DNA from 2 places in the Bacillus sp. SRI_025 genome. Region 2 is predicted to be linked to the other one. Evidence: predicted binding sites of a transcription regulator. Region 2 holds the regulator's gene; the other holds the start of a gene.

Region 1 (4,014 bases), on a different contig from region 2:
GCGAAATCTCTTGCTTCTTCACTTTCATAGGCAATTTGGTTTTGTGCTAAATACCCATGAAGGTTCATCGCACCAAGTCCAATTGACTTCATCGCTTTGTTCGCTTTTCGAACAGCCGGTGCATTGCGAATGTCTGTTGTTTCAGACACAAGCGTTAGTGAGTCTGTTGCAAGCTTAACCGTTTTTTCGATCGATTTATTTTTCATGACATTCATGATATTTAATGAACCAAGGTTACAAGAAATATCAAGACCGATTTCATCTTCTTGATCATAGTCCGTGTAAGAAGAAACCTCTGAAGCCTGAAGCACTTCTGAGCAAAGGTTTGAGAATTTCACTCGTGAAATATGGTTCAAAGCATGCTCTCTGTTTACATTATCTTGGAACATGATATAAGGATAGCCTGATTCTGAGCGTAGAACAGCCAATTTTTCAAGAAGCTTTCTCGGATTGACTTTTTCTTTTTTAACTTTCGGGTTTTCTACAAGCTCGTCATACATTTCTTCCATGTCCATCTCATCAAGATGCTGTCCATATTCTTTATAGACGGTATGCGGATAGAAAGTGTAAGCTGTTTTATCTTCTCTAGCAAGCTCGATAAATTTATCCGGGATGACAACTCCAATGGACAGTGTTTTCACGCGAACATCTTCATCGGCAGAGATTTTTTTCGTATCTAAGAAATCATTGATATCTCTGTGGAAAATATTCAGGTAGGCACTGCCTGATCCTTGTCTTTGCCCCATTTGATCTGCATATCTGAATGCATTATCAAGAAGCTTCATCACGCCGACGACACCTTTTGTCGCGTTTTCTACATCTTTGATTGCTTCGCCTTTTGCACGAAGTTTTGACAGGTTCAAACTCACGCCGCCGCCTAATTTTGACAGCTGCATTGAAATATCAATCGCTCTTGAAATATCGTTTAGTGAGTCATTTACTTCAAGCAAGAAGCAGCTCACAAGCTCACCGCGTCTTTTACGTCCAGCGTTCAAGAAGGTTGGTGTACTTGGCTGGTACTCTTGATTGATCATCAGTTCTACAAACTCAAGTGCTTTTTCTTTATCCCCACCCGCAAAGAAAAGTGCTACAACTGAAATGCGGTCTTCATAGCGTTCAAGGATTTTCTTTTTATCATTTGTTTTCAGTGCATAGTCATTGTAAAACTTAAATGCACTCATAAATGATGGGAATCTAAATTTTTTGGCATATGCAGCTTCAAAGACTTCTTTAATATCTGCCATGCTGTATTGTCTTAAAAATTCTTCCTCATAGTAGTCGTTTTCTATTAAGTAATCAATCTTCTCTTCTAGATTGTGAAAAAAGACCGTGTTTTGATTAATGTAATCTACGAAATAACTATGTACAGCTTCTTTGTCCTTATCGAACTGAAACTTTCCTTCTTTTTGAATCATAATTTCGTTATTTAATTGTATCCACTTTGGAACCTGATTTTGTGACAATTCTTTCTACCTCCTGTGTAAACAATTCAACATCCCTTTTTGTTCCGCTTAGTTCAAAGGTGTGCAAAATAGGAACTTGATATTGTTTAGAAATCGTATCGGCGCTTTTTGCAAAATTATCTCCCCACACTTTGTTGCCACTCACCGCAACACCTAGTAAAAGGTGAGCATTTTTTTCTAAAAAAGACTGAGTGGTACTAGGGACTTGTCCAAATCCTGTCGTAAAGGTGACGAGAATAAACGGCGTATCCAAAAACTCTTCTCCAGTCAATTTTCGTTTGTCTGTAAAAGGGGTCTTGTCCAAAAAGCGTTGAACATTTCCTGTTTTTGAATCAAATACGATTTGAATCAATTCCATCACGACCTAGTTTTTAGTATTGTTGATCATTTCGCTATTCACTATATATAGTATACTATGTTTTTTCAAAACACAACATATAGATGTTCGAAACGAAAAAAATCAACCAACCCGGCCGAACCTTCATAGCCGAACTCGTACGTTCAAATAAATAGAGCAGAACAGGATCTAAAAATAGACTGCTCTACTCCCTATTCAACTGAAACCGAAATCTATCATAACACGAAAAAAAATCGCTTAGTAGACTAGACTTTTTGTTTTATTTTTTGTAGGCATCGCACTGTAAATCTTCTGACACTTCTGTAATTTCCACTTCAACACCTAATTCTTTTAGCACCGCTTCAAGCGCAGAGACGATTGAAGCTTCTCTCACTAATTCTTTCCCATTTACAGAAACACTTGTTCCATATTCAAAACAGGAATCGTCTTCACAAGTTTGTTCCCAATGATTAATTTTAATTTTATGTGTCATGAACTCATCCTTTTCTGTCTAGATGTCTGATGCATGATTATAGTGTAGCGGCTTCACATTCATTTGTAAATTTACGTGCTTACTCTTCATCATCAAGACCATCATCATATTCTTCGTCATCCCATTCATCTATGTATTTCGTTGTAACGAGAGTCAGTTCTCCTTCTTTTTCATCAAATCGGTACACATGTACTTGATCATCTTTCACAACAGCAAAGTGATTATTTTTTAGTGCAGCAGATGATGGTAAAACTCCATCTGCATTTTCATGAGAATGGTTATTCCAACTTTCTTGTCTCGTTTCAATGTTTGAGATAGCACACGATCCAAACAAGACTACAATTCCAATCAAAAGGAGGATCACTCTAATCCTTCTTAATTCAAGCTCTGCATTTTCCATATGAATCCCCTCACCCTTCTAATATCCAATAAGGAATTATACGGAAAATTGGCAGAAAAGTTTCATTGCATACAAAATAGCCCCTCTGCACTGACAAAAAACGTAGCGGGTTCGGCCGGTTTATTCGCAGAGGCATGGGGCTATTCAATACAACCTATCCTATTCTAATTCCAGATTTACATTCTTTTGAGGTGCAAATGTAGAAATGGCGTGTTTATAAATAAGCTGCTGCTTTCCTTCTGTTTCAAGCAGCACCGTGAAATTGTCAAATCCCTTCACTTGACCGCGAAGCTGAAAGCCATTCAGTAAGAATACTGTGACAAATGTATTGTCTTTGCGGATCTGATTCAAAAACTGCTCCTGAATATTAATCGGTTTCATGTTTCGTCCTCCTTGATTCTGATAACTACAGTTTCGCTTTAAGTCCAAGCTTTCCTGCTATATATGCGAAAATTTCCTCTTTTTTGTCTGAAAAGTGGCAAGGTGGTGTCATATCAAACCAAGTGACCGCCATTTTATTACGGAACCACGTGAACTGACGCTTCGCATATCTACGGGAATTTTGCTTTAATTGCTGGATGGCTTCATCAAGTGAGCAGTCACCTTGAAAATAGGTATACAGCTCTTTATAACCAATGGCTTGAACAGACTGACAATCCTTCAAGCCAGATTGATAAAGTGCTCTCACTTCTTCAATTAAGCCCTCATCTATCATCATATCAATTCTTTGATGAATGTGCTCGTACAAAAGCTCTCGATCCATTTTCAGCCCAATGAAGGCTGTATCATAAAGAGGAACTTCTTGATGCCCGTTTTGCATTTCCGACATTTTCTGACCTGTTGTATGGATCACTTCCAGCGCCCGGATCACGCGGCGGACGTTATTCGGATGAATAGCATTTGCCGTATCAGGATCTACTGCTTTTAGCTTTTCGTGCAGCAAAATCGCGCCGTGCTGCTGTTCAAACAGCGCCATTTCTTCTCTAAAAGCAGGATCACTTTTCTCATCCGTAAATGTGTAATCATATAAAACAGATTGGATATAGAGGCCTGTTCCGCCGACAATCATTGGCGTTTTCCCTCTAGCGGCAATCTCTTTGATCTTCGAACGAACCAGCTGCTGAAATTCAGCTGTCGAAAAAGATTCGTCCGGCTGTTTAATATCAATTAAATGGTGCGGGATGCCATTCATTTCTTCGGGAGTGATTTTAGCTGTTCCGATATCCATCCCTTTATAAATCTGCATAGAATCCCCGCTGATAATCTCTCCATTAAATGCTTTGGCTATATCAATGCTCAATTTGGTTTTGCCGACAGCCGT
Region 2 (4,014 bases):
AAAACGTTTGTAAATGCAGCTTTGAAATCAGGAGCTGAGGTAAGAGAGGTTGCTTTTCACAAATTTGCACCTCAAGGAGTAAGTGGAGTTGTCATTATTTCTGAATCTCATCTGACAATTCACAGCTTTCCTGAACATGGTTATGCGAGCATAGATGTTTATACTTGCGGCGACCTAGATCCGAATATTGCAGCAGATCATATCGGAGATGAATTAGGTGCTGAAACAAGAGAAAACATCGAAATTCCTCGAGGCATGGGACCTGTACAAGTAAAACAGGCACAAGCCAAAGCACTGTAAACATAAAAAAGATTGCAATGGGAGCTGGCCAAAAGCATTAAATGCCTTTGTGTTATGCTCCTTTTTATATTTATTTGAGAAAAAATCCAACATTCCCCAGCTTGTCTATACTTTTGTTCTAGGAAAACAAAGGTTTTTTTTATAAAATAAAGAAAGAGGCATTATGGCAAAGGGGATACGTGTATGATTTTAAGACAAAATTTTAAACGGTTCATGTCAAACCATACAGAAACATCTGACGAGCATCCAGTGTCAGAACTGAAAAGCCATTACTACAAATCGACGAATGCACAAGTTTTTCAAGCGGTGGAAGCCATTCTTTCCCGAAACGATTCCTATCAAGTGACATCTGTTTCAGCAGAACGAGGTGAAATCAGCGCAAACATACGATTGCCGAAAAAAGCCTTTCTCGTAGCGACTGTCATTTCAATTCGTCCTTTTGAAACAGCTGTCGATTTTAATGTAACAACAGAAACGGCCCTGCCAACAGATTTCGGCTATAGTCAGAAGACCGTTCTGTCCCTTTATGATGAACTAGACAAACAACTTCCAAGAATAGATCGGAGCTGATGATATGAAATGTCCCACATGTCAGCACCTTGGCACAAGGGTGCTTGATTCAAGACCAGTAGATGAAGGGAAATCCATCCGTCGTAGAAGAGAGTGCGAAAGCTGCCAATATCGCTTTACGACGTTTGAAAAATTAGAAGAATTACCGCTGATTGTGGTGAAAAAAGAAGGAATTCGAGAAGAATTCAGCCGCGAAAAAATGCTGAGAGGACTTATCAAAGCGTGTGAAAAGCGTCCTGTCGCTTTAAAGCAGCTGGAGGATGTCTGCTTTAATATCGAAAAAGAACTGCGCAATCAAGGCATGTCAGAAGTGAAAAGCGAGCTTGTAGGTGAAATGGTGATGGACGAGCTGGCGAAAATTGATGAAGTGTCTTACGTTAGGTTTGCCTCGGTTTACCGGCAGTTTAAAGACATCAATGTCTTTATTGATGAATTAAAAGATCTATTAAAGAAAGAACGCTAAAAAGAGCTGGAGATTCTTCATGCTCTTTTTCCTGCGTAAAGCGTAAAACGCAAAAAGAGTGTACAATGGAAACAATCGCAATTCATGGGGAGGATCAGCATATGACAGAGCATTGGAAGGAAGTGCTAGCCGTCGATCCGTATGTCGTCAAAAGCGCTTCATTGCTCGGTGACATCGATAGACAGCTCATCACTCTTTTATATCAGCCGCTTATTGGCATGTCCGCTTTCAGCTTATACATGACGCTGTGGGGAGAGCTGGAACAAAATCGTATGTGGGGAAAACCTGCACCTCACCGGCAGCTCATGGTCATGCTGCAGACGAATTTAAATGATATTTTTGAGGAACGTTTAAAGCTTGAAGCAATCGGCTTACTCCGCACATATGAACAGGAAACGGAAGAAGGCAGACTGTTTACATATGAGCTTGTACCGCCGCTAAGACCGGATGAATTTTTCCAAGATGGTATGCTGAATGTCCTGCTGTACCATCGTGTAGAGAAAGCAAAATATATGCAGCTTCGTGATTATTTCTCTTATCCAGGTGTTCCTGCAGAAGCAAAGAACATTTCACGGTCGTTTGAAGAAGTCTTTCACGTATTGCAGCCAGGCGAACGCAAGATGACAGAAGAGATTCATCAGGCGTCATCGCTTGATCAAGGCTATGAATATGTGACCGTTGGATCGAGTCAGCCGGCACCGCTCTCAGACGAATCCTTTGATTTCGATCTATTGTTAGCGGGTATGTCTGACATGATGATTCCAAGAAAGGCTTTGACAAAGCAGGTAAAAGAAACAATTAAGAAGTTAGCCGTTGTATACGGCATCACCCCGCTTCAAATGCAAAATATTGTAGCAGGTGCATGCGGTTCGGATCAAATGATCTCAACAGAAGAGCTGAGAAAAGCAGCAAGAGACTGGTACCAAATTGAATACAGAGGCGAACAGCCAAAGCTGATTGATCAAAAACAGCCAAGACACTTGCGGCAAGATGCTTCAAAGACGCCGGCAGCGGATACTCCAGATGCAAAATTGATTGAAAAGCTGGATCATATTTCGCCTAGAGAGCTGCTAAAAGACATGGCAGATGGCATTGAGCCGACGTATGCCGACCTAAGAATTGTCGAAGATATCATGCTCGAGCAGCAGCTAGAGCCAGGTGTCATGAATGTTCTCATCTACTATACCTTACTCAAAACAGATATGAAGCTGTCGAAAACATACATGCAAAAAATCGCCGCTCATTGGGTAAGAAAGAAAATCAAAACCGTTGCTGCGGCGATGAAAATTGCCAAAGAAGAGAACAGACAAATGACAGAGTGGGCGCAGCAGAAAAAGCAGCGCAGCACATATGGTTCAGGAAAAGTCGTCAGGGAAGAGAAACTGCCTGACTGGATGAAAGAAACCGAAACGAAAGAACAGCCGGCAAAAGAGCAAACGGACAATCTGTCTACAGAAGACCTCGAACGAGAAAAAGAAAAACTGTTAGATCAGTTTAAAAATATGAAAAAGTACAATGCACATTAAGGTGAGGTGAGATGGGATGAAACCGATCGGTCGTTCATTTGAACAGCTAAAAGGACGAGTAGATTTTCGCGTGAGATACAATCAGATTAAAGAAAGTGTGTTATCTGATGAAGATGTGAAGGCCTTTTTACAGAAGCATCAAGAAGAAATACATGAAGACATGATCAATCGCAGCTTGAACCGGCTCTTTGAATATGTGCAGCAGTCGAAGGGTTGCTCTTACTGCTTAGATGACGAAAACGTCAATGCCATTTTAGATGGGTATCACCCGAAGCTTGTAATCAAAGGTCAGAGTATTGATATTGAATATTCCCCTTGTCCAGTCAAGCTGCGGCTCGATAGACAGAAAAAACAGCAAGAGCTGATGAAAAGCATGTATATTCCGCAAAATGTCCTTCAAGCGACGTTCGCTGATCTGAACGTTGTGGGAAGACAAGAGGTCATCCAAAAAGTAGGTCAATTCCTCCAAAGCTATGATGAGACTGGAAAAGGAAAAGGCTTGTATTTACACGGAAAATTTGGAGTAGGAAAAACGTATATTCTGGCAGCCATTGCGCAGCAGCTAGCGGAGAAAGAATACCCATCTCTCCTTGTTTACGTGCCTGAATTTGTGAGAGAGTTAAAAAATTCGTTAGCTGATCATACGCTAGAAGAAAAGCTGAATATGGTTAAATCCACCCCGATTTTAATGCTTGATGATATTGGAGCAGAATCGATGACAAGCTGGGTGCGGGATGAGCTGCTCGGTACGATCTTACAATACCGTATGGCAGAGCAGCTGCCGACGTTTTTCTCTTCTAATTTCTCACCAAATGAGCTGAAGCATCACTTTACGTACTCACAGCGCGGGGAAAAAGAAGAGGTCAAAGCCGCTCGTTTAATGGAACGGATTCTCTATTTAGCAGAGCCGGTCTTGCTCGAAGGAGAAAATCGCCGTCATTTATAAAAACGTATGTCACCTGAAGGAGGAGCAAATGAAATGAACAAAAGAAAATGGCTGCTTTTTCTTGTGATTGGCATTCTTGCTGCTGCGTTGTGGTGGCTGAATAAACAGCATCTTCAGCTCGCGCCGAAAGATGTGAAGAATTGGGTGCTTCAATTTGGGATCCTGGCTCCCTTTGTTTTTCTTTTCTTATCTCTTTTTCGCCCGTTTGT

Evidence for each region. Region 2 encodes NrdR, which represses ribonucleotide reductase genes. Its sites were predicted from a motif close to AACACNATATATNGTGTT; they were not measured.
Region 1: the regulator NrdR is predicted to act here: its motif matches at 1,859-1,876, upstream of nrdI (class Ib ribonucleoside-diphosphate reductase assembly flavoprotein NrdI).

The regions. Positions count from the first base shown of each region.
Region 1 is NZ_JBYEGB010000004.1:275,421-279,434, reverse strand. Features, by position in the region: gene nrdE (class 1b ribonucleoside-diphosphate reductase subunit alpha) at 1-1,463, opposite strand, end outside; gene nrdI (class Ib ribonucleoside-diphosphate reductase assembly flavoprotein NrdI) at 1,423-1,815, opposite strand; gene AC20OE_RS13670 (hypothetical protein) at 2,081-2,293, opposite strand; gene AC20OE_RS13665 (YmzC family protein) at 2,373-2,693, opposite strand; gene hfq (RNA chaperone Hfq) at 2,853-3,074, opposite strand; gene miaA (tRNA (adenosine(37)-N6)-dimethylallyltransferase MiaA) at 3,100-4,014, opposite strand, start outside.
Region 2 is NZ_JBYEGB010000002.1:180,253-184,266, forward strand. Features, by position in the region: gene speD (adenosylmethionine decarboxylase) at 1-300, shown strand, start outside; gene AC20OE_RS05740 (hypothetical protein) at 484-870, shown strand; gene nrdR (transcriptional regulator NrdR) at 875-1,333, shown strand; gene dnaB (replicative helicase loading/DNA remodeling protein DnaB) at 1,435-2,859, shown strand; gene dnaI (primosomal protein DnaI) at 2,876-3,805, shown strand; gene AC20OE_RS05760 (TVP38/TMEM64 family protein) at 3,839-4,014, shown strand, end outside.